DNA from 3 places in the Novosphingobium sp. BL-S-21 genome. Region 1 is predicted to be linked to each of the others. Evidence: riboswitches for the same ligand, from Rfam matches in the RefSeq annotation. Region 1 holds a riboswitch; each other region holds the start of a gene.
What was found. A riboswitch is a leader RNA that binds a small molecule or an ion and turns the genes downstream of it on or off. The one in region 1 is predicted to bind cobalamin.

Region 1 (7,681 bases):
GCGTAGTCCGCCGCGATCCTGGCGAGGTCGGCGCGCCCGGGCGGGGCCAGCTTGCGCCCCGTGGCCAGGTCGATGGCGTCTGGCATGGTCCGCATCTGCGCGATGGGGCGGTCGCCGGTGGCCGCGGAAACGATCCGCAGGACCGGGCGGCCGGCCATCATCTCGACGCGCGCGGAGGCGATCGGCAGGTCTGGCGCGAGGCCTGCCTCTTCCCACGCGGGATCGTTCCAGACCGGACCGGGCGGCAGTTGTAGCGGCGCCAGGCCCTGCAACTGCGCTGCCGGCTCCAGCCTCGGATAGTCCACGTAGATCATCACGAAGCCCGACAGGCACCAGAGGGTCATCAGCAGCCCGACGAAGACGCCGAGCCAGCGATGAAGGACGAGGATGGGGCGCGGCAGCAAGCTGCGGGGCAGCAGGCTACCGGGCGCCTTGGAAGGCTGAAGCGCGGCCACGGCGTCAGAAACTCAGGCCGTATTGCATCCGCAGCGTGCGCGGCACGCCCCGGTTGAAATAGAGGAAGCGGCTGTTGCTGCCATCGAGCACGCCCTGGTCGGTCGCGGCCGAAAGGTAGCCGCGCGTGGCATATTCCCGGTCGAGCAGGTTCTCGATATTGACGCCGAAGCGGTTCCGCCGCGCCGCCCCATCGACGTAAAGATAGGCGCCGACATCGAGCAGGGCGTAGTTGCCGTAGTTCCGCCGCCCCGCGCCGGATGCGGTCGACCAGACATCGCCGATCCAGCTGGCGTTGAGGCTCGCGCCGAAGGGCTGGTCTTCGGGCGCATAGGACAAGGCGGCCTTGGCATATTGCTTGGGGTTGCGGTCCAGCTGCGTCGATGCGCCCTTTTCGCGCACGCGGGCATATGTGTAGCTGGCCGAGATGCTCCAGCCGCCCGGCCAGCGCGCGTCGAGTTCCAGCTCCGCGCCTTGCGAGCGGACCTTGCCGTCGAGGTTGGCGTAAGTGCCGCCGGGGAAGGCGGGATCGTCGTAGACGCTGTCGATCATGTCCGTGATGCGCCGGTCGAAATAGGTCGCCTTCCAGCCCAGCGAGGCCGCGCCCAGCGGCAGGATGCCGCCTGCCGAGAGGTTGAGCGAAAGGCTCTGCTCCGCCTTGAGGTTCGGATTGCCCACCTCGCAGCAAGGGTCGTTGCCGTAGAGCTGCGAGGCGTCGGGCAGCACGAAGGCGGTACCGCCGTTGGCTTCCAGATAGAGCGCCTCGGCAAAGTCGTAGCGGCCCGAGACGTTCCAGATCGTCTTGCGCGCGCCGTCCGTGCGATTGTAGCGCAGGCCCGCCGCCAGGCGGCCCTTCGACGAGATCTCGTCGGTGGTGCGAAGCTGCAGGATCCCGGCGTGGACCTGCTCGCTGGTCGGCGCGATCAGCAGCACGTCGTCCCGGCCGCTGAAGTTCTGGAAGTCGTAGCCCAGCAGGTATTCCAGGCCGGGGTGCAGATGCAGCTTCATCACCGCGCTGCCGCCCCAGTCGCGGTAGCCCCAGAAGGTGCCGGCGGGGTAGATCACCTGGGGCTGATGGTCGGGCAGCGAATTGCGGATCTGGATGTAGGCGGTCTTCCAGTCGTGGAAATAGCCTTTCAGGAAGAACTGCACGCTGTCGCTGCCGGTGTAGTCGAGCCGCAGGCTGGCCACTTCCTCGTTCCGGTCGTTGCGGCTCTCGCGAATGCGGGTGGGGGATAAGTTGTCGAGCTTCGCCTCGGTATGCTGGTACTGCGCGTTGAGTGCGAGATCCGGCGCCAGCGCGTACTGGTACTTGAGCCCGGCCGACCACAAGTCGTAGCCGAGGTGCCGGTCGGTGAGGCTGGGCTGATAGGCGCTGTAGGGCAGGTAGCCTTCCGAGCGATTGTGCGAGGCATAGGCCACGAAGCGGTGGTCGCCCAGGGCGCCGCGCGCATAGCCGTCCAGGGTCGTGCCGCCCCAGCTGTCGACCGAGGCATTGACCTGGCCGCCCGGATCGTCGGAAAAGCTGCGCGTCACCACGTTGATCACTCCGGCCGAAGCCTGGGTGCCGTAGAACAGGCTCTCTCCGCCGCGCAGGACCTCGATCCGCTCGATCATGCTGGCGGGCAGCGTGTCGTTGGGCGAGGTGCTGCCGTACAGGCGGTTGTTGAGGCGGATGCCGTCCATCGTCCAGAGCACGTCCTGCGTGCGCGAACCCTGCAGCGAGACGTCGACGTAAGTGAATGGGCCATTGCGGCCACGCACGTAGAGGCCGGGTACCTGGTCCAGCGCCTTGGTCACGTCCACCGCGCCGCTGTTGCGGATCTGCCGTTCATCGACGGTGACGACGTCGTTGCCGTAGCGGGAGAGTTCCTGCGGCAGCGTCTCTTCCAGGCTCTGCCCGGTGACGACGATCGAAGGGCCATCCGCCTCTGCGGCATCGGCCTCCTGGCCTTCGAACTTCCGGCCCTCGACCTTCCCGCCATCCGCGGCCCGGGCCTGCGCGGCGCAGGCGAGAGTCAGCGCCGCGGCAAGCGCCGCGTGCGAAACGGTTGCGATCTTCATTTCATTCCCCTGCCGGGCGCCAAGCGAGCTTTTGGCAAGGGTCTGCCACTCGCGAACCCAGGCCCGCGAACGACCGGCGCGTCGACCGGCCGGGCGCCCGGATTCGGGACGACCGCTCAGCGCACCGTGCGGCCCTTGCCGCTGGTTCGTCGCTCAGACGGAAAAATCACCGTGCCCCGGCCATCCCCTGGACCAAAGCAAGAGCGACCGTACGCTGGCAGGTCTCCTGGCTCACGGGTCATCGCTCGATGCACGGCCTTCCCAGGCCTCGCAGGATTTAGCGTCCGGCCCAGTGGCTGCGGCAGGGGGCATTGCCCCGCCGCGTGATGTGCATCGCGCTCACCGCTTACAGTTGCAGGGACAGCCTCGGATTCAAGAGGAAGCCTCTCTCACCGTGTTCCCTATTAAGCCTCTTTCGAGGCACCAGCGCGATCATTACCCGCCCTCCTTGCGGAAATGGCGGACGCGATGAGCTAGCCGGGGCGTGCGCCCTGTGCAAGCGGGATGTGTTCGCGTGGGCGAAGCCGGCCAGAGCGCGCCCGTTCCGGTTCACGTCCGTTCCGAGCGGCGTTATCGCGGCGGTGGAAAGTCAGTCGTTCTTGTCGGGACGGCCGGAGCCGACGTCGTCGCGCGGCTTGCCCTTGGCGGTGCGCTGGGACTGCGCATTGGCGCCCGACAGCACCGGGCCGCAAGCGGCGGACTTGGCATCGCCCACGTCCACGAAGGCGAGCAGGCCCGCCACCGGCGTCGCCGCCACGGCCAGTCCAAGGCCCACCCCGGCGCGGCCGAGCAATTGCGGGCTGATGACCTGGAGGGAGGGCTTGGCGAAGCGGCCGCCGATGCCGACAGGCGACTGCCCGGAAAACAGGCTGAACTTCTTGCCGTCCGCGCGGAAGCCCATGTCGAGCGCCTCGGTGTCGAAGCTGAAGCCGCCGCGCCCGGTGATGACGTTTTTCGACGTGTCGATCAGGATCGGGTCGGCCGCCGCCGTGCCGCCTCGCACCGTGAAGGCCACCAGGCCGCAGTTGAGCTGGACGGGCTTCTTCAGCTTGCCCTCGAACATCTTGGAGGCGAATGTGCCGAGGTCCAGCTCGGCCAGCTGCACGTTGCGCGTCCAGAACGTGCCGCGGGGCATGATGAAGGCGATCCGGCCCGATGCCGAAGCGAGCGAATCGTGGATCGTGTCGCCGCGGCCTTCCAGCTTGATGCGGCCGCCGATCGTGCCGGTCGTGCCTGATTCCACCACGCCGTAGCCGGCCAGCAGACGGCCCATCGGCGTGGACTTGAGGCGAATATCGTAGCTTACGGCCGAGGGGCGCTGACGCGTGTCGAACACCAGATCCGAGGCGACATCGCCGCGCGCCATCGAGAATGTCAGCGGCGACAGGGCCAGTCGTCCCCGGTCGAGCGAGAGCTTCAGGGCGATGTTCTGCACCGGCACATTGCGTGAGCGGACCACGCCGACCTTCCAGTCCAGCCCGGCGTCGAAGCGCTGCATCGTCTCCACCGGCAGGGCGGCGTCCGGCAGGACGCGTTGGGCGCCCGCGCCGGTGGCGGCGGCCGCGGCCACGGCGCCTTTCGATGCCACGATGTCCGGGTTGTAGCCGATGAACGGCGCGGCATCAACGATGTCCAGCCGCCTGGTCGCCAGCACGGCATCCAGCCGCAGCCGCTCGGCATTGGTCACCGTCAGCTTGCCCGAAAGGTCGGACTGGCCGAACGTGCCGGTCATGCCGGTGAAGCGATAGGTCTCCCCGTCCTTCACCAGCTGCGCTTTCAGTGCGTAGCGGCGGGTCTGGGGAATGGCGACGTCGATGATGCCCAGCAGTTCGGACAAGTCGCGCCCGCGGGCGCGGACCTTGAGCGGCACGTCCTCGAAATCGGCGATGGAGGGCAGGGTGCCCGAGACGTCGACCTGGTTGTTCGCCGCCCAGGCCGTGAGTTCCAGGGCGTTGCTGCCGCGATTGACGGTGGCGTCGGGGGAGAGCAGCCGGGCGCTCACGCGGAACGGGGTGCTGCGCAAGGTGCCGTCGCCGCGCAGCGAGACGGCCTTGCCGATCCTGGCATCGGTGGAAGTGACGGGATCGACCACGAGATTGGCAAGCAGCGGCATCTGCGGGTCGAGATAGCGGACGCGGGTGTCCGATATGGTGGCGCGGTCGATCCGGGGGAACTCGAAGGGCTTGCCCCCGCCGCCGCTGCCGAAAGTCCAGCTGTTGCGGCCATGGGCCTTGTCCCATTCGAGGTCCACGGCGCCGCCCTGAAGGTCCAGCGTATGAACGTGGCGACGGCCGAACAGCAATGAAAGCGGGGCGATCCGCGCCTCGATATGGCGGGCGGCGAACATCTGCGGGCGGCCCGCCCATTCCGGGTTGGAGACGCTCAGGCCGTCAGCCAGGAACTTGATGCGCAGCGGTGCGAAGTAGAGCTGGAAGTCTCCGCCCACCCTTACCTGCCGCCCGGCGGCCGAGCTGGCAATGCGTTCGAAGGGGTGCTTCAGGAACCGGCCCTTGGTGATGAAGAGGACCAGCCAGGCCGCGAAGACCAGCGCGACGATCGCGATCAGCACATTGCGCAGGATGCGCAGCAGACGGGTGCGGTCCGGCCGCTTGCCCGGGCGGCGATGCCCCGTCTCTTCCCGTGCATGGTCCTGCACATCGATCTGCGCCGCTGCATCCATGTGGGCCTAAGCGCCGACGAGCCGTTTGGTTTCCCGGCAAGGCGCAAGTCCCGCACGTCCGGGCGAAAAATCCCCGAAAGAGCCCAATCGGGCGGAGCTGAGGGGACGGCACGTCATACCTTGGCATGGTTGCGCAGGCGCCGAAAACTGTCAGCTTCGTGGGCACCCTTCGCCAGGAGAGGGGTTTGAACCCTTCGGTGCCCCATTCGATGTCCCGACACGAGGTGAAACATGGCCAGGAACGTTGCCGAACAATTCATTGCCACGCTGGAAGCCGCCGGTGTCAAACGAGTCTACGGCGTGGTCGGTGACAGCCTCAACGGGCTGACCGATGCCATCCGCGCCCATGGCCGGATCGAATGGATCCATGTTCGCCACGAGGAAGTGGCCGCCTTCGCCGCCGGCGCCGAGGCTCACCTGACCGGCAGCATCGCGGTCTGCGCGGGAAGCTGCGGACCGGGCAACCTGCACCTCGTCAACGGCCTGTTCGACTGCCACCGCTCGCGCGTGCCGGTGCTGGCCATCGCCGCCCAGATTCCTTCGCCCGAGATCGGCTCGGGCTATTTCCAGGAAACCCATCCGCAGGAGCTGTTCCGCGAGTGCAGCCATTACTGCGAGCTGGTTTCCGATCCTTCGCAGATGCCGCGCAGCCTGGAAATCGCGATCCGCACCGCCATCGGCGAGCGGGGCGTCTCCGTCCTGGTCATCCCCGGAGACGTGGCGCTGAAGCCCGCCGCCAACGAGGCCTGGCCCAAGCCGCTGGGCCTGCTGCCCAAGCCGCCGGTGGTCGTGCCCGAAGAGGCGCAGCTCGATGCCCTGGCGGCCATGCTGGAGCCGGACAAGCGCGTGACCCTGCTCTGCGGCTCGGGCTGCGAAGGCGCGCACGACGAACTCCTGGCCCTGGCGGAAAAGCTCAAAGCGCCGATCGTCCACGCGCTGAAGGGCAAGGAGCACGTCGAGTACGACAATCCCTACGACGTGGGCATGACCGGGCTGATCGGCTTTTCCTCGGGCTACTACGCGATGATGGATACCGACATCCTGTTGATGCTGGGCACGGACTTTCCCTATCGCCAGTTCTACCCCACCGGCTCCGATGTGCGGACCCTGCAGGTCGACATCCGGCCCGGCCAGCTCGGCCGCCGGGCCTCTCTGGACCTGGGCGTGGTGGGAGACGTGGGGGCGACGATCCGCGCGCTGCTGCCGCGCCTGCCGGACAAGCCGGACCGCAAGCATCTGGACAAGGCGGTCGAGCACTATCGCCGTACCCGCAAGGACCTGGACGGGCTGGCCGAAGGCAAGCCGGGCAAGACGCCGATCCATCCGCAGCAAGTGGCCAAGGCGCTCAGCGACCTGGCGTCCGAGGATGCCGTCTTCACCTTCGATGTCGGCCTGCCCACGGTATGGGCGGCGCGCTACTTGCGGATGAACGGGAAGCGGCGGCTGATCGGCTCGCTCTGGCATGGCTCCATGGCCAATGCCATGCCGATGGCGCTGGGCGCGCAATGCGCCTTTCCCGGTCGGCAGGTGATCTCGCTATCGGGAGACGGCGGGTTCGCCATGCTGATGGGAGACCTGCTGACGCTGCGCCAGTACCGCCTTCCCGCCAAGATCGTGGTCTTCAACAACGGCACGCTGGGCTTCGTGGAAGTGGAGCAGAAGTCCACCGGCTTCCTGCCTTTCGGCACCGAACTCGACAATCCGAACTTCGCGGCCATGGCCGAGGCGATCGGCATCAAGGGAATCCGGCTGGAAGACCCGGCCGACGTCGAAGTCGGCCTGGCCGAGGCGCTGGCCCATGACGGTCCGGTGCTGGTCGATGCCGTGGTCGCCCGGACCGAGTTGCCGATCCCGCCCAAGATCAATGCCGAGATGGCCAAGGGCTTCACGCTCTACATGCTGCGGGCGGTGATGAGCGGGCGCGGCGACGAACTGGTCGATCTGGCGCGCACCAACCTCTGGCATTGACTGGGCGTCGCTGCGGCCGGCGCGGGAACGCCGGCCGCCCGGCGCGCCTTCAATAGACGCAAATCTTGCGGCTGGCACCCTGGACCCAGCAGGCGGGATCGCGCGGGCTGCGCGTGAAGGCGCCTTGCGGCACCATCCGCGCGCCGTTGTCGTAGTCCACCGTGATGCGGTTCGGCGCGGTCTTGTCCGCGTAGTAGGCCCGGCCTTCCACGTCGATGGCGAAGCTGCCGTCGCCGTTGCGGGGATAGAACGTGCAGACCTTGCGCGGATCGCCGTCCAGCACGCATTGCGCCGGGCGGCCCTTGCTGACGGTGCCGCCGTCATAGTCGGCCACCGGCTTCAGCGGGCTGCCGACATGGAGTTCGTTGCCATGGCTGTCCTTCACTTGCGCGCCCGCGGGTGCCGAAAGGGCGGCGGCCAGGGACAATGTCAGGGCCGGAAGGCGAAGCGCGCGCATGATGATTCTTTCAAGTTTCAGGGGCAGGTTTAAGGGGCGAAATTCAGGGGGCGGATACA
Region 2 (7,681 bases), on a different replicon from region 1:
GCATCAGAACCGGCTCCTCAGTCCGAAATAGACGGTGCGGCCAAGCGTGCCGTAGCCGCTCACGGTTTCGTACTTCTGATCGCCCACGTTTTCGATACGTCCTTGAAGAATCAGGCCTTCCATGACCTGCCACTGCGCGCGCACATCCACCAGCCAGTAGTCGTCCAGCGTGGCGGTGCCGGTCGCCGCATTGAAGCTTTCACCCGAATAGCGCGCGGCCAGGCTGGCGCGCAGGCCCTGCGGCAGCGCCACGCCCAGCTCGGCATTGGCGAGATGACGCGGCACGCGCTGGAGCTGGCGGCCGTAAGTGCCGCTGCCTTGCGTGCGATCCTCTGCCGCGATCCAGCTGTAGTTGCCCTGGGCGAAGAGGACGCCCCATGTGGCCGACGCGGCGAGTTCCAGCCCGCGGGCATGGCTGGCCTTGACGTTGGCATAGTAGCCGAAGCGCGAGGTGCCCGTGCCGGGAACGTAGCAGATGTCCGGCAGGGTGCCGCTGGTGGGGCAGTAGGCAAAGTCGATCAGGTTGTCGGTATCGCGCTCGAACCAGGTCGCCGACAGGCGTAAGGCTTCGCCGAAGCCCTGCTCGGCGCCCAGTTCCCAGCCTTTCGCCTTCTCCGGCTTGAGATCGGCCACGCCGTACATGCTGAACAGCTGATAGAGCGAGGGCGCCTTGAAACCCTCGTCATAACTGGCACGCAGTATCGTGGCGCCGCCATTGGGGGTGTAGACCGCGCCCGCGCTGAACACCGTGTTGCCGCCGAAGCGCGACTGGTGATCGTAGCGCGCGCCGCCATTGAGCGTCAGCCCGGTGAGCGGGGTCACGCGCAGTTCGCCGTAGACGCTCTCGGTATTCGCCCGGCTGGGCACGAGGGCATAAGCCGCGGTGCTGTTCGCGGGCGAGGCGGTGGTCATCCGCTGTTCCTCGCGCTCGGCGCCGAACACGGCCTGGATGGCCTCGCTGAACGTGTAGGTGCCCTGGTACTCGAAACGGCGCACGCGGCCATGGGCGTCGAACGTCAGTTGGCGGACTTGCCGTGCGGGGTCGAAGTTCTCGCGGTCGGTCTCGGTCTGGAGCACGGCCACGCGGTTCGCCAGCCGGCCGTCCAGCAGCGCGAAGTTCACCCCGGCATAGCCCGACCATTCGCGCGTCCACCCATAGGCCAGGGAGTCGCCGGAGGTACCGTCGAACGCGTTCCGCGAATCCGACCAGTAGCCGCGCAGATCCAGCGAGATGCCAGGCGCGACGCGGTAAGTCATCGTGCCGCTGGCCGCGCTGCGCCGGTAGCCGTCGTCCTCCGTGCCATTCGCGCGCGCGGAGATGCCGTCCGTGGCGAAGCGCGAGGCGGCAATGCGCCAGTCGACGGCCTCGGAGGTGCCGCCAAGACCCACGCGGGCCGAGACGGTGTCATGGGTTCCTGCTTCCACCGCGAAGCTGCCTTCCAGCGGCGCGGCCGCGCGGCGGGTGCGGACGTTGACGACACCGCCGATGGCATCGCTGCCCCAGAGGATCGATTGCGGACCGCGCAGGATCTCGACGCGATCGGCATCGTCGACCAGGAAATTGGCAAAGCCATAGCCTCCCGCCGTCGATGAGGCGTCCGACAGGCGCATCCCGTCGATCACCATCACCGTCTGCCCGGCATCGGCACCGCGAATGCGCAGCGACGTGGTGGTGCCATAACCGCCGTTGCGCGACATGCTGATGCCGGGCGTGCGCAGCAGCACATCGGTCAGCGCGATCGGCTGGGCCGCAACGATCTGCGCCTCGTCGAGCACGGTGACGGTATCGGCCACCCGGTCGGCCGCAACGGGCGTGCGCAGGACGGTGACCACGATGCGTTCGTCCAGAGGCACTGCATCGGCCTCCTCGGCCAGGGCCGCGAGCGGGTGCAGCGCCCCTGCAAGGGCTAGCGCGAGAGCCAGGGGGCTGGCGGCGGGAATTCGGCAGTTCACGGCATGTCCTTCGCACGAGCATCGACCCGGCCGGGTCGGCACGCATGCGAAAGGCAGGGCCTCTGCCGCCCATGCAGCGGACGACGCCCCCTCCCGCGCGGCGCGTGCCGGCACGGCAATGGCTGTCGTTGCGCGAGGAATGGCCCCGTTCGCCCGGCTCACCCTGTCCGGTCGAAGAACGACGGCGTCAGGCAGGTCTCCTGGCTCACGGGTCAGTGCCGTTTCGGCCGCCTTCTCAGGGACTTGCACCCCCAATGGCGAATTGGCCGCACGGCTCGCCGCTTACAGTTGCAGGGGCAGCCCGGGCATTCACCCGCGTTCCCTTTTGATCCCCTTGCGGGGAACCTGTCGCTGGAGCGCCCCTATCCCGGTGGGGTGCCGCGTGCAAGAGCCCGGCGCTTGCGCGTGTCCTGCCCGCGCTTGCGCTCTCTGGCGAAGTGCCATAGGCCCGCCGGGCCAGGGGGGCCCGCAAGGGCTTAATCGGGAAGTCCGGGCCAGAGGGGTAATCCCGCTGGAATCCGGCACTGCTCCCGCAACTGTAACCGGGGATGCGCCCCGCCAGCACGCCATTGGCACCGCGCGGTGCCGAGAAGGCGGCGGAAGGCGCGCCGATTCCGAGAAATCGGGCCCAGGAAGTCAGGAAACCGGCCCCCAGCCGTCGATCCTTCGCGCGGGCGGGATGTACCGGGCGGACGGGGGCCATGCCCGATGCGGAGCGCTGCTCCCCGCGGACCCGGTCTTTCGCGAGACGACAAGCCGTACTTGCGCCCAGGAGGATCGAACCGCCATGCCGCCCTGCCCCTTCCGCCTTTCGGATACCGCTCCGTCCGGACGATATTCGTGCCTGCCCGCATGACGGCCTGCCCCGCCCTGCTGGTCACCGCGCCCTCGTCGGGACAGGGCAAGACCCTCGTCACCGCCGCGCTGGCCCGCCGCCACCGCCGCGCCGGGCGCAAAGTGCGGGTGTTCAAGTGCGGGCCGGACTTCCTGGACCCGATGGTGCTGGAAAGGGCCAGCGGCGCGCCCGTCCACCAGCTCGACCTGTTCATGTGCGGAGAGCGGGAATGCCGCGCCTTGCTGCACGAGGCCGCGCGGGACGCCGACCTGATCCTTGTCGAAGGGGCAATGGGCCTGTTCGACGGCACCCCCTCCTCCGCCGACATCGCCCGCCTGTTCGGTCTGCCGGTCATGGCGGTGATCGACGGCGCCTCGATGGCGCAGACGTTCGGTGCGCTGGTCCACGGCCTTTCCACCTACCGCGCGGACGTGACCCTGGCCGCCGTGCTGGCCAACCGCGTCGGCAGCGCGCGCCATGCCGAACTGCTGGAGCGCGGCATGCCGGGCGGGGTGGAATGGCTTGGCACCCTGCGGCGCGATGCCGGGCTCGGCCTGCCCGAACGGCACCTCGGACTGGTGCAGGCCGGGGAGGTGGCGGATATCGAGGCGCGCATAGACCGCGCCGCCGACAGTCTGCCGGAAACCGCGCTCTGGCTGCCCGAGCCGGTGCCCTTCCCCGCCCCGGAAGCCGCCGAAGCGCCGCCCTCCGCGCTGTCAGGCCGCCGCATCGCCATTGCCCGCGACGAGGCCTTCGGCTTCATCTATCCCGCCAACCTCGCATTTCTGGAACGGGCCGGGGCGCGGCTCGCCTTCTTCTCGCCGCTGCGCGATGCCGTGCTGCCCCCTTGCGACGGCTTGTGGCTACCCGGGGGCTATCCCGAGCTGCATCTGGACGCTCTTTCCGCCAATCGCCCGATGATCGCGGCGATCCGCGCCCACTTCCAGGCGGGGCGGCCGATCCTGGCCGAATGCGGCGGCATGCTTTACGCCTCCGAGAGGCTCGAAAGCACCGACGGCGCCAGTGCCGCCCTGCTCGGCCTGCTGCCTGCGCGGGCCGTGATGCAAGGGCGGCTGGCAGCGCTGGGCATGCAGGAGATGGAACTGGGCGGTCATGTCGCGCGGGGCCACACGTTCCACTATTCGCGGCTGGAAACGTCCCTTTTGCCCACCGTCAGCGCCGTCACGCCGGACGGGCGGCCGGGCGAACGCCTGTTCCGCCACGGACCGCTCACGGCCAGCTACATGCACTTCTACTTCCCCTCGGCGCCGGAATTGATCGCCGACCTGCTGACCTGCCAAACCGCCGACCTGGGATTCAGGCGATAGCCGGCAGTTTCGCAAGGTGCTTGTCCAGCGTGAGCGGATAGTCCCGCACGCGCACCCCCGTGGCGTTGTAGACCGCGTTGGCCACGGCCGCGCCGACGCCGCAGAGCCCGAGTTCGCCCACGCCCTTGGCCTTCATCGGCGAGACCTTGTCGTCCGCCTCGTCGAGGAAAACCACGTCCTGGTGCGGAATGTCGGCGTGGACCGGCACTTCGTACCCGGCAAGGTCGTGATTGACGAAGAACCCGAAGCGCTTGTCGACCGCCAGTTCCTCCATCAGCGCGCCGCCCACGCCCATGGTCATGGCGCCGATGACCTGGCTGCGCGCCGTCTTGGGATTGAGGATACGTCCGGCCGCGCAGACCGCCAGCATGCGTCGCACCCGCGTCTCGCCGGTATAGGCGTCCACGGCCGCTTCCACAAAGTGCGCACCGAAGGTCGACTGCTGGAACTTCTTGCCCAGATCGCCCCACTGCATCGTCTCTTCGGCAACGATCTCGCCAGACTTCGCCGCCTCGGCCAGGGCGGCGGAGCGGTTACCCGCGCGCACTTCGCCATCGGCGAATTCCGCGGTGGCCGGATCCATGCCGAGCCGCTGCGCCGCGGCTTCGCGCAGCTTCACGCAAGCCGCATAGACGCCCGACGTGGAGCTGTTGGCGCCCCATTGCCCGCCGGAGCCTGCCGAGGCCGGGAACGAGGAATCGCCCAGCTTCACGCGCACGTTCTCCACCGGCAGGCCCATCATCTCCGCCGCGGTCTGGGCGATGATGGTGTAGGAGCCGGTGCCGATGTCGGTCATGTCGGTCTCCACCGTGACCACGCCGTCGCTCGACAGCCGCACGCGGGCGGCCGATGTCATGTTGATGTTGTTGCGGAACGCCGCCGCCACGCCCATGCCGATCAGCCAGCGCCCGTCGCGCATCTTGCCCGGACGCGTCTGGCGGCGTTCCCAGCCGAAGCGCTTTGCACCGTCCTCCAGGCATCGCACGAGGTTGCGCTGCGAGAAGGGCCGCTCGGGATGCTCGGGATCGACTTGCGTATCGTTGAGCACGCGGAACCGCACCGGGTCCATGCCCAGCTTCTCGGCCACTTCGTCGATGGCGATCTCCAGCGCCATGAGGCCGGGCGCTTCGCCGGGTGCGCGCATGGCATTGGCTTCGGGCAGGTCCAGTTCGGCCAGCCGCAGGGCAGTGAGGCGATTGGCGCCGGCATAGAGCAACTTGGTCTGCTGCGTCGCCGATTCCGGGCCGCCGCCGGGAAGGTCGCCGGACCAGCTTTCATGGCCGATCGCGGTGATGCGCCCGTCCTTGCCGGTGCCGATGCGGATGCGCTGGATCGTGGCCGGGCGGTGCGTGGCGTTGTTGAGCATCAGCGGCCGCGGCATCGCGATCTTCACCGGCCTGCCGCAGGCCTTCGCGCCCAGCGCCGCCATCACCGCATCGGCGCGCAGGAACAGCTTGCCCCCGAAACCGCCGCCGATGAAGGGCGAGCGGACATGGACTTTCTCGGGCGGCAGCTTGAAGGTGGCGGCCAGCTCCTTCTTGTTCCAGGCGATCATCTGGTTGGACGTCCAGACCGAGAGCGCATCCTCTTCCCACCAGGCGATGGTGGCGAAAGGCTCCATCATCGCGTGGTTCTGGTCGGGCGTGGTGTAAGTCTGGTCGAGCTGCACCGCGGCCGAGGCGAAGGCGCCCTCGAAATCCCCGGTATGGGTGTCGGCATCGCTGCCCGTCAGCGGCTGCGCGCCGGGCTTCGCCTTGGCGAGATCGAAACGGCCGTTACCGCGCTCGTATTCGATCCGCACCGCGTTGGCGGCATTGCGCGCCTGCTCGAAGCTCTCGGCCACGACCACCGCCAGCGCCTGATGGTAATGGTCGACAGCGGGACCGCCCAGCAGCTTGGCCGTGTTCATGCTGCCCTTGCCGAGCGGCTGTGCATTTTCGGCGCTGACCACCGCGAGCACGCCGGGCATGCGCTTGGCTTCGGCCGTGTTCATCGCCGTGACCCGCCCCTTGGCGATCCCGGCACCGATCACATACCCGTAGGCCGGCCTGGCCGGCACGTCCTTGTGCTCGTAAGCATAGGGGGCCTGCCCCGTGGTCTTGAGCTTGCCGTCCACGCGGTCGACCGCCTGGCCGATCACTTTCATGGCGTCGATGGGATTGGAGCCCGCAGGCGTATCGAACTTCATGCCCGGTTCTCCTGGATGATCGCCGCCAGCGTGCGCTCCGCCAGAGTGACCTTGAAGGCATTCTCATGGGTCGGCCGCGCGTCTGCGAAAGCCGTGCGCGTCACGGCGCCCGCGCCATTGCGCAGCTGCGCGTCGGCGGCTTCGACCCGCCAGGGCCGCGGCGCGACGCCGCCGAAGGCCACTCGTCCGCTGCCATCCTCGTTCAGCACCGCCGCCACGGAAACGAGCGCGAAGGCGTAGGAGGCCCGGTCGCGCACCTTGTGATAGACATGCCGTCCGCCCGGCGGCTTGGGCAGAGTGATGGCCGTGATCAGCTCGCCCGGCCGGAGCACGTTCTCCAGGTGCGGCGTATCGCCCGGCAGGCGGTGGAATTCGCCCACCGGCACGCTGCGCGTCTTGCCCTGGGCATCGACCGTCTCCACCGCGGCATCCAGCACGCGCAGGGCGACCGCCATGTCGCTGGGGTGCGTGGCGATGCAGGCCTCGCTCGTGCCGACCACGCCGAGCTGGCGGCTGAAACCACCGATCGCCGCACAGCCGGAGCCGGGCTTGCGCTTGTTGCAGGCCTGGTTGGTGTCGTAGAAATAAGGACAGCGGGTGCGCTGCAGCAGGTTGCCGCCGGTCGTCGCCTTGTTGCGCAGCTGGCCCGAGGCGCCTGCGACGATGGCGCGCGTGAGCACGCCGTAATCGCGCCGCACGCGCTTGTCCGCGGCCAGCGCGGTGTTGCTGACCAGCGTACCGATGCGCAGCCCGCCTTCCGGCGTCTCCTCGATGCGGTCGAGGCCGAGATCCTGCACGTCCACAAGATGCGTCGGCGTCTCGATCTCCAGCTTCATCAGGTCGAGCAGGTTGGTGCCCCCGGCGATGAACTTGGCGCCCTTGTGCCCCGCGACTGCGGCGGCGGCAGCGGCCGGCGTCCTGGCGCGCTCGTATGTGAAAGCCTTCATGCCTCGATCTCCGCGCCGTGAGTCTCGGCAAGCTTGACGCCCGCCACTTCCGCCATCGCTTCGGCAATGTTCGAATAGGCGCCGCAGCGGCAGATATTGCCGCTCATCCGCTCGCGCATTTCCAGAACCGTCATCTCGGGAGCGCCGCCGACGTCCTCCTGAACATGGCTGGGAATACCCGCCCTGATCTCTTCCAGCACCGCGACGGCCGAGCAGATCTGGCCCGGCGTGCAATAGCCGCACTGGAAGCCGTCATGCTTCACGAAGGCCGCCTGCATCGGATGCAGGTCTTCCGGAGTACCGAGACCCTCGATTGTGGTGACGGCATCGCCTTCGTGCATGACCGCAAGGCTGAGGCAGGAATTGATCCGCGTACCGTTCACGAGCACCGTGCAGGCCCCGCACTGACCGTGATCGCAGCCCTTCTTGG
Region 3 (7,681 bases), 680 kb from region 1:
GAAGCGAGGGAGCGCGGCGGCTATGCCGTGCAGGACGCCGCGGATGTTGACGTCGATCATCCGGTCCCATTCGTCTACCTTCAGGCTGTCGAAGCGCGACAGCGGCATCAGGCCCGCATTGTTGACCAACACATCGACGCGGCCATATTCGGCCTCCGTCGCGGTGATGAACGCCTCGAAATCGGCGCGGTCGGTGACGTCGAGCGACCGGAAGGCTACCGCGCCTCCCGCTGCGTTCAGTTCCTCCGCCAGCGCGGCAAACCGGTCGGTGCGGCGAGCGCCCAGCATCAGCTTGGCGCCGCGCGCCGCCAGCAGCCGCGCCGTGCCTTCGCCGATGCCGCTGCTGGCGCCGGTAATCGCGATGACCTTGTCCTCGATAGCCATGATAGTCACTCCTGTTGGGGCGGACCGAACCATCGATCCGATGCCCTCTTCATGGCGCTATCTGGTCGGGAGGCGGTAGAACGGTCATCCGGGATGATTGCACGATATTCCAGATTGCCCGCATCGGGGTGGATCGGCAGTGGCCAGCCGTGTAGGCTGATCGTACCGACCGCTTGGGGAGAAGCGCTGATGGCGCATCAGGAACTGGCTGAGCAGATTGCCCGATACGCCGAGCGCGACGGCATCATGGATACGCCCATCGCTCGACTGGCGCTGGTCCGCTCGGCCCAGCGCGGCGAGCCGGTGCATATGGTGCAGCGCCCGGCGCTGTGCATCATCGCACAGGGGGGCAAGCGCGTGCTGCTGGGCGACGCGGTGATAGACTATGGCCCCGCCAACTATCTCGTCGCCTCGCTCGACCTGCCCATCACAGGCGCGGTGACGCAGGCGAGCGCGGACGCGCCTTATCTCTGCTTTTGCCTCTATCTCGACCCCGCCCTGCTGTCGGAGATCGCCCTGACCCTGCCGCCCCTGCCGGCGGGCGCGGATGAGAGCGGCGGGATGACGTTACACCCGATGACGCCTGAACTGATCGACGCGGCCACGCGGCTGACGGCATTGCTCAGCGACCCAGTGAATGCGCCGCTGCTCGCACCGCTGATCGAGCGGGAATTGCTGGTGCGGCTGATGACCGGGCCGGGCGGAAGCGTGCTGCGAGCCATCGCCAGCGGCGAAAGCCGCACCGGCCAGATTGCGCAGGCGATCGCCTGGCTCAAGACCCATTTCCGCGAGCCTTTCAGCGGTGCGCACCTTGCCGCCCTTGCCGGCATGAGCCTGTCGAGCTTTCATGACCATTTCCGCCGCGCCACCGCCATGACCCCGCTGCAATATCAAAAGCAACTGCGGTTGCAGGAAGCGCGGGCGCTGATGCTGGCCGACCGGCTCGACGCGGCAGAGGCGGGCTTCCGCGTCGGCTATGACAGTCCTTCTCAGTTCAGCCGCGAATATCGTCGCCTCTTCGGCGCCCCTCCCGTCCGGGACATGGGACGGCTAAGGGCGAAGCCGCAGATGGCGATGGTGATCTGAAAGGGCCGGGGCGGAATTGCTCAGTTTCAAGTTCGGTTCAGACGTCGAAACCACCAGGGAACCGGCGAGCTGTTCGAAAAGCCGGCGCTCAGCCTGGATACGATGCGCGGCAAGAACCTGGCAGAGTATTCCCTCGTCACCAGGGCAGTGCCAGAAGTCGGATACTTCGGCCAGCGCCTCACGCAGCGTTTTCGCCGCTTCCCGGTCTGCAGCCGTGATTGCAAGGATAGTCAACTCATGTTCCTCTGAATGCTGGATCCCAGCAAAACGGCTGGCCTACAACTGATACCGGATAACCGTGCGGCAGAAGCGCTGCTATGAGCGCTTCTGCCGCACGGCCTTTACCAGGACCCAAACAAACGTCTCTACACAGAGCGTTTCATCGAGCCGAAAAGCTTCAGGTTACCCTTGTGCCACGACCAAAGAAGAAGCCGAGAACCAGGATTACGGCCGCCACCAGCAGGAAGATCTTTGCGAGGCTGGCCGAGAGGCCTGCAACGCCGCCAAAACCCAGAAGCGCAGCGATCAATGCGACGACAGCAAAAATTATTGCCCAGCGAAACATGAGTGCTCTCCCTTAGACTAACTACACCAACGCTGCGCCGACATGTTCGGAGCAGCTCGTTCTTTACAACTTTCAAGCTGTCCCGATGTTCCACGAAACCTCGGCAGTGATATCGCGCATGTAGATGTCCTTGTTGATCGGTCAGGAGACTGGCGAGAGTTCGCATCGTTGCCCGGCTCGACGCGCAGCCATTGCGGCAAGGAATGCGGCAAGGACCAGCAGAGCCGCGCTGACTTCGAAAGTGGCGCGCACGCCGGTGGCATCGAAGATGGCGCCGCCCATGGTCGCGCCGAGCGTGATGGCCAGTTGAATGACAGCGACCATCAATCCGCCGCCGGCCTCGGCATCATCGGGAAGCACCTGAGAGAGCCAGGTAAACCATCCTACCGGCGCCGGTGTGGCAATCAGGCCCCATGCCGCAAGCAGCAGGACGGTCGGCCAGAACGAGCCACCGAAGCTTGCCAATGCCAGGGCCACGCCAGCCATCAAGGCCGGTATGACCACGAGCACCCTGCGCAGGTTCATTGCGACGAGCGGCCCTATGGCGGCCGTTCCGGCAAGACCCGACAGGCCGATCAACAGCAGGATGATCGATAGCCAGGATATGTCGACATGGGTGACGGTTTCGAGAAACGGGCGCAGGTAGGTGAAGAGGGCGAACTGCCCCATGAACAGGACAGCTACGGCGATCAGTCCGATGAAAATGCCGGGCTTGCTCAAAAGGGTGATGACGCTCGCTTGCCGCGATCCGTGCTGCGCAGGAAGCCTGGGAAGGCTGATTGCCTGCCATATCAGCGCGAGCGCCGCGAGCGGAACAAGACAGAAAAATGCGCCGCGCCAGCCCACGACAGAGCCGAGCAAACTGCCCATCGGCGCCGCCACGGCCGTCGCCAATGCACTGCCGCCCTGAAGCGTCGCGATGGCCCGTGGAAGAAACGCTCTATTCGAGATGCGCATGAGCACTGCCGTCGACATAGACCAGCAACCGCCGATTGCGATTCCGAGAACGGCCCGCCCAGCCAGCAGCACCGGATAGCTCGGGGCGAAGGCGACGATGGCGCCGGATACGATCATAAGCCCCGTCAACCACAAGATCACAAGCTTGCGATCGAGCTTGCGCGTGAGCGACGATATCGAAAGGCTGGTCAGAACAGCGAACAGACCGGACGCGGCAATGGCCTGTCCGGCCTGCCCCTCGCTGATGATCATGTCGCGCGCCATCGGGGTAAGGAGGCTCACCGGAAGAAACTCCGACGACACCAGTACGAAAGCACACAGTGTCATTGCCAGAACTGCACTCCATGGTGCAGCGCCGGGCCCCGCGTCATCCGCGGTCGTGGTTATCGAAACATGCATGCTTTTACCTTGAATGCGCGGATCTGCTGCTGCGTGCCATGTCGATGCTCGGCAGCACGGCAGAGGCACCGCTCGCTGGGGCGCCTGATCAATTGGTGACGAAGCCCTGCTCCGCCATCCTGGTGGCATAGAGGTTCGCGCTCTGCTCCTTCACCGCGCCCATTGGATGGCCGACGACAAGGGCGCCGTGGCGGCGGCCTCGATCCAAATCGTCGGCCATGAAGAGATTGCCGGCGACGGTCATGCCGTATTGGCTTCTGAAAGTGACTTTCTCGATCTTGACGCAGTCACTCACGTAGAAATTATCTGCGCCGTTGGACATGTCTTGTGCCTCCGCGAATGGGATGGTGAAGGGAAGGAAGCCAAGTGCAACTGCGCTGGCAGAGAGTTGCAGAATGGAGCGCCGGGTGGTTCCTGAAGACGCCCAGGCCTGGTGCCAGGCCTGGTGTCCGAACCGCTCATGTCTGGGCATGGAATGTCTCCATTGGGGAGCGAGCCCTCCAGTCGCCATGCGTCTGGCAGGCAGCGCGCCAATTTGCGCATCGAGGCGGCGCAAGGCCGGTGGGCATGGCAACGAAAATCGTCATGCCCACCATCTAGGCGCGGGCGCCATCATGCATTAGCCTGAAAGATGAACATGCAGCACTGAGTGAAATTCAATAATGCAACGTGAGACCATGGCTGAAGCGCTGCGCTACCGCGAGCAGAGAGTTGGAAACCCGGCGTTCGCCCAGACGATCATTCCCGAAAGCATTACTGCCGGCAGATAGCGACATTCCAGGCAGCGTTTATGCTATTGCGAATCGAGATCATCACGGATATCGCCAACCGGGCCTGGGCGCTTCAGCTCCCGGGCTGATCGCGTCGGTGCCTTGAAAAAGGCTTAAAAGGGAACACGGTGAGAGGGCTCCGCGCCTTTGAATCCGAGGCTGTCCCTGCAACTGTGAGCGGCGAGCGCGATGCACATGTGCGGACGGGAAATGCCCGAGCCGCCAGCCACTGGGCCGGACGCTAAATCCTGCGAGGCCTGGGAAGGCCGTGCATCAAGCTGTGACCCGCAAGCCAGGAGACCTGCCGGCGCACCGGTCGCTCTTGCCTGACCCAGGGGATGGTCTTGGCACGGTCAGTTTTCTCCGTCTGAGCGACGAGAATGCGGCGGAGGCCGCATCGGTGTCGTGCGTCAGCCGCCTTTGGGGTGTCCGGCCACCGCGCGCGCCGACCGTTCGCGCGGACGCCTCCTGCCCGGTGTTGCTCGACGCCTCGGGGGATTGCATTGAGACAGAGTACCAAGACCGCGCTGCTTTCAGGAAGCCTCGCACTATCGGCGGTTCCCACAATGGCGAGTGCTGCCGAGACCGAGCCCGCCGACAATACGATCGTCGTCACGGGCAGGACCGGGGCTTACAACGTCACCCGCTCCAGCAGCGCGACGCGCACGGACACGCCCTTACTCGAAGTGCCCCAGTCGGTGACCGTGCTGACGCGGCAGGTGGTCGACGATCTGCAAGCGAACCGTGTCGAGGACGTGCTTGCCTACGCCGGAGGCATCACGCGCGGCAACAACTTCGGGGGCACTGGTCTCACCGACTACAACTTGCGTGGTTTCACAACCTCGGAATACTTCCGCAACGGTTTTCCGATGAACCGCGGCTATCCGCCGGCACCGGACTCCATCGCCGTCGAGCGCGTGGAGGTGCTGCGTGGCCCCGCCGCCCTGCTGTATGGTCGCGGAGATCCGGGCGGCACGTTCAACATCGTTTCGCGCGTACCTGCCGACAGGATGGCCCAGACCGTCAGCGGCCGGATCGACAGCTTCGGCGGTTGGCGAGGAACGGTCGATGCCACCGGTCCCTTCGATAGGGCAAAGACCGTGCGCTACCGCCTCGGCGCAGCCGTGGAAGGTGGCGACAGCTTCCGCGATCATGTCCAGTCCGACCGCATCGTGGTCGCGCCGGTCGTCGCCTGGGATGCCTCGCCGGACCTGACCTTCACTCTCAGCAGCGAGTTCGTGCAGGTGAAGACCCCGCTGGACCGCGGCAATCCCGCCTTCAGCAATCAGCTCGACATCGCCATTCCCGCTTCGCGGTTCTTCGGCGAGCCGTCCGTCGGCCGGTGGCGCGTGCGCAATGGCCTTGGCAGCCTCGTCGCGGAATACAAGCTGGCGCCCGACTGGAAGCTGCGGGCGGGCGCCCAGTACTACAATGGCGAGTTGGGCGGCCCCGGCATCCAGGCCTCCAGTCTGCGCGCAGATGGCCGCACCCTGGTGCGCACTTATAGCGAGCGTACCTTGCGGTGGCGCGATCTGGATGCACAGGTGAACCTGACCGGCCAGTTCGCCACCGGCAGCGTCGAGCACGAAGTGCTGCTGGGCGCCGAGTTCGAGGCCTTCCACTATACCGAGGTCATCCGCAATTCGAGCCCCACGCTGTCGCCCTTCACGCTGGACATCTTGGCGCCGGTCTATGGCTCCGCAATCCCGCCGCTGAACGGTACCTTCACCAGCATCCGCACCCAGACGCGCACATTCGCGGGCTACGCCCAGGACCAGGTGTCATTGCTACCCTGGCTGAAGCTGCTGGTCGGCGGACGACTGGAGCGATACGAGAGCGACAACCTGAACTTGCGCAACGGGGTCACTTCTGCGTTCAAGCAGACGGTATTTACCCCGCGCCTTGGGACGGTCTTCGTGCTGGCCCCGCAAGTTTCGGTCTACGGCAGTTATGCCCGCTCCAACAAGCCGAACACCGCAGCGGACGTGAACGGCAATGTCATCGCGCCGGAACGCGGCACCAGCTACGAGGCCGGTGTGAAGCTGGAACTGCTGGACGGCAGGCTGAGCGCAACAGCGGCGCTGTTCCACACCACCAAGCAGAACGTCGCGACCACTGACCCGGACAATCTGGATTACAGTATCGCCGCCGGCGAAGTGCGCAGCCGGGGCATCGACTTATCGATCACGGGCAACCTGACCAGAGCATGGCGGATCGTGGGCGGCTATGTCTTCGCCGATGCCGAAGTGACGAAGGACAATCGCCTGCGGCTCGGCCAGCGCCTGCCCAACACGCCGCGCCATTCGGCCAGCCTGCTCAACGTCTACGAAGTGCAGGAAGGCGCCCTCAAGGGGCTCGGCGCGGGTGCAGGCGTCACTTACGTCGGTGGGCGCATCGCCGGCACTGCGGCGACCGCGCCTTACATCCGCTCTTACGCAACGGCGAACCTGCTGGCCTACTATCCGCTGGCCGAGAACGTGAAGCTGCAGGTCAACGTCAACAACCTGTTCGACAAGAAATACGCCGAGCGCGGCTTCGGCAGCAATCTTTATCCCGGCGTTCCGCTCAGCGCGATCGCCAGCATCACGGTCGGCCTGTGATGGCCGGCAAGACCCGTCTCGTCCGCCGAACTCAAGCAAGGATGTGCATGATGAAGACTGCCATGAAAGCCGCGATCCTCACCGCTCTGCTGCTCGCGCCCGCACTGCCCGCCCAGGCGCACGGCATCTACATTACCGAACGCTCGAAGCAGATCGTGCTGATCTACGGCGAAGGCGCCGACGATCTCGACATGGTGAAGCGGGAGCCATTGATCGATACGGTTGCCGCCTACGATGCCGAGGTCAAGCCGATCAAGGCGCAGCACCGGATCTCGGGGCTCGCGATGCTCGTCGAGACCGAAACCAGGCCCAGGTTCGTGACTGCGATCCTGCAGAACGGCGTATGGTCGCGGATGAAGGGCGGCGAGTACGAGAAGAAGGGCCTGGACGAGATGCCCGGCGCCGACATCTCCACCAAGAACATCAAGTATGCCGTCCGGATTCAGGGCCCGTTCGCCGGCACCGTCCCTGCGCTTCCCGGCCAGACCCTGCAGATCGTCCCCGCCGGCGCGATCCCGGCGATGCTGGGCCAGAAGCTGACGTACAAGGTGCTGTATAAAGGCCGGCCGGTAGCGGGCGCGCGCCTCATCAACGACTTCGTCAACGATCCGGACGCCAAGGAAACCGTCACCGGCTCCGACGGCACCGTCACCTTTGCCGTTCGCAATCAGGGGCTCAACGTCATCCATGCCGTCTACGACGGCCCGAGCGACAATCCCGCCAGGTATCGTAATGTCGAGCACACCGCGACGCTCAGCTTCACGCTGGAACACAAGCCGGAGTAACCCGAACGTCGCGCCGCGGGGCCATGTTGGTCCGGCGGCGCCGCCAAGGCATTGCAGCGAAACGCGCGCGCTGGCGTAGACTGCGCGCCCGGCGCGGACTTCGCTGGAAGAGCGTAGCTATCGCTCGCAATCGTC

Region 2: it holds a riboswitch for cobalamin, as region 1 does, so the genes downstream of both, ACZ1J6_RS21370 (TonB-dependent receptor plug domain-containing protein) here and ACZ1J6_RS00720 (TonB-dependent receptor plug domain-containing protein) in region 1, are expected to answer to the same signal.
Region 3: it holds a riboswitch for cobalamin, as region 1 does, so the genes downstream of both, ACZ1J6_RS03340 (TonB-dependent siderophore receptor) here and ACZ1J6_RS00720 (TonB-dependent receptor plug domain-containing protein) in region 1, are expected to answer to the same signal.

Annotation. Positions count from the first base shown of each region.
Region 1 is NZ_CM145495.1:180,043-187,723, forward strand. It holds gene ACZ1J6_RS00715 (PepSY domain-containing protein) at 1-455, opposite strand, end outside; gene ACZ1J6_RS00720 (TonB-dependent receptor plug domain-containing protein) at 460-2,517, opposite strand; cobalamin riboswitch at 2,717-2,958, opposite strand; gene ACZ1J6_RS00725 (AsmA family protein) at 3,107-5,197, opposite strand; gene poxB (ubiquinone-dependent pyruvate dehydrogenase) at 5,429-7,165, shown strand; gene ACZ1J6_RS00735 (hypothetical protein) at 7,215-7,622, opposite strand.
Region 2 is NZ_CM145496.1:2,686,105-2,693,785, reverse strand. It holds gene ACZ1J6_RS21375 (DUF1636 domain-containing protein) at 1-4, opposite strand, end outside; gene ACZ1J6_RS21370 (TonB-dependent receptor plug domain-containing protein) at 4-1,953, opposite strand; cobalamin riboswitch at 2,127-2,317, opposite strand; cobalamin riboswitch at 2,397-2,620, shown strand; gene ACZ1J6_RS21365 (cobyrinate a,c-diamide synthase) at 2,794-4,116, shown strand; gene paoC (aldehyde oxidoreductase molybdenum-binding subunit PaoC) at 4,106-6,304, opposite strand; gene ACZ1J6_RS21355 (FAD binding domain-containing protein) at 6,301-7,251, opposite strand; gene paoA (aldehyde dehydrogenase iron-sulfur subunit PaoA) at 7,248-7,681, opposite strand, start outside.
Region 3 is NZ_CM145495.1:859,860-867,540, reverse strand. It holds gene ACZ1J6_RS03370 (SDR family oxidoreductase) at 1-384, opposite strand, end outside; gene ACZ1J6_RS03365 (AraC family transcriptional regulator) at 574-1,470, shown strand; gene ACZ1J6_RS03360 (hypothetical protein) at 1,435-1,704, opposite strand; gene ACZ1J6_RS03355 (DUF1328 domain-containing protein) at 1,868-2,035, opposite strand; gene ACZ1J6_RS03350 (MFS transporter) at 2,177-3,274, opposite strand; gene ACZ1J6_RS03345 (alpha/beta hydrolase) at 3,480-3,713, opposite strand; cobalamin riboswitch at 4,240-4,484, shown strand; gene ACZ1J6_RS03340 (TonB-dependent siderophore receptor) at 4,728-6,761, shown strand; gene ACZ1J6_RS03335 (DUF4198 domain-containing protein) at 6,812-7,546, shown strand.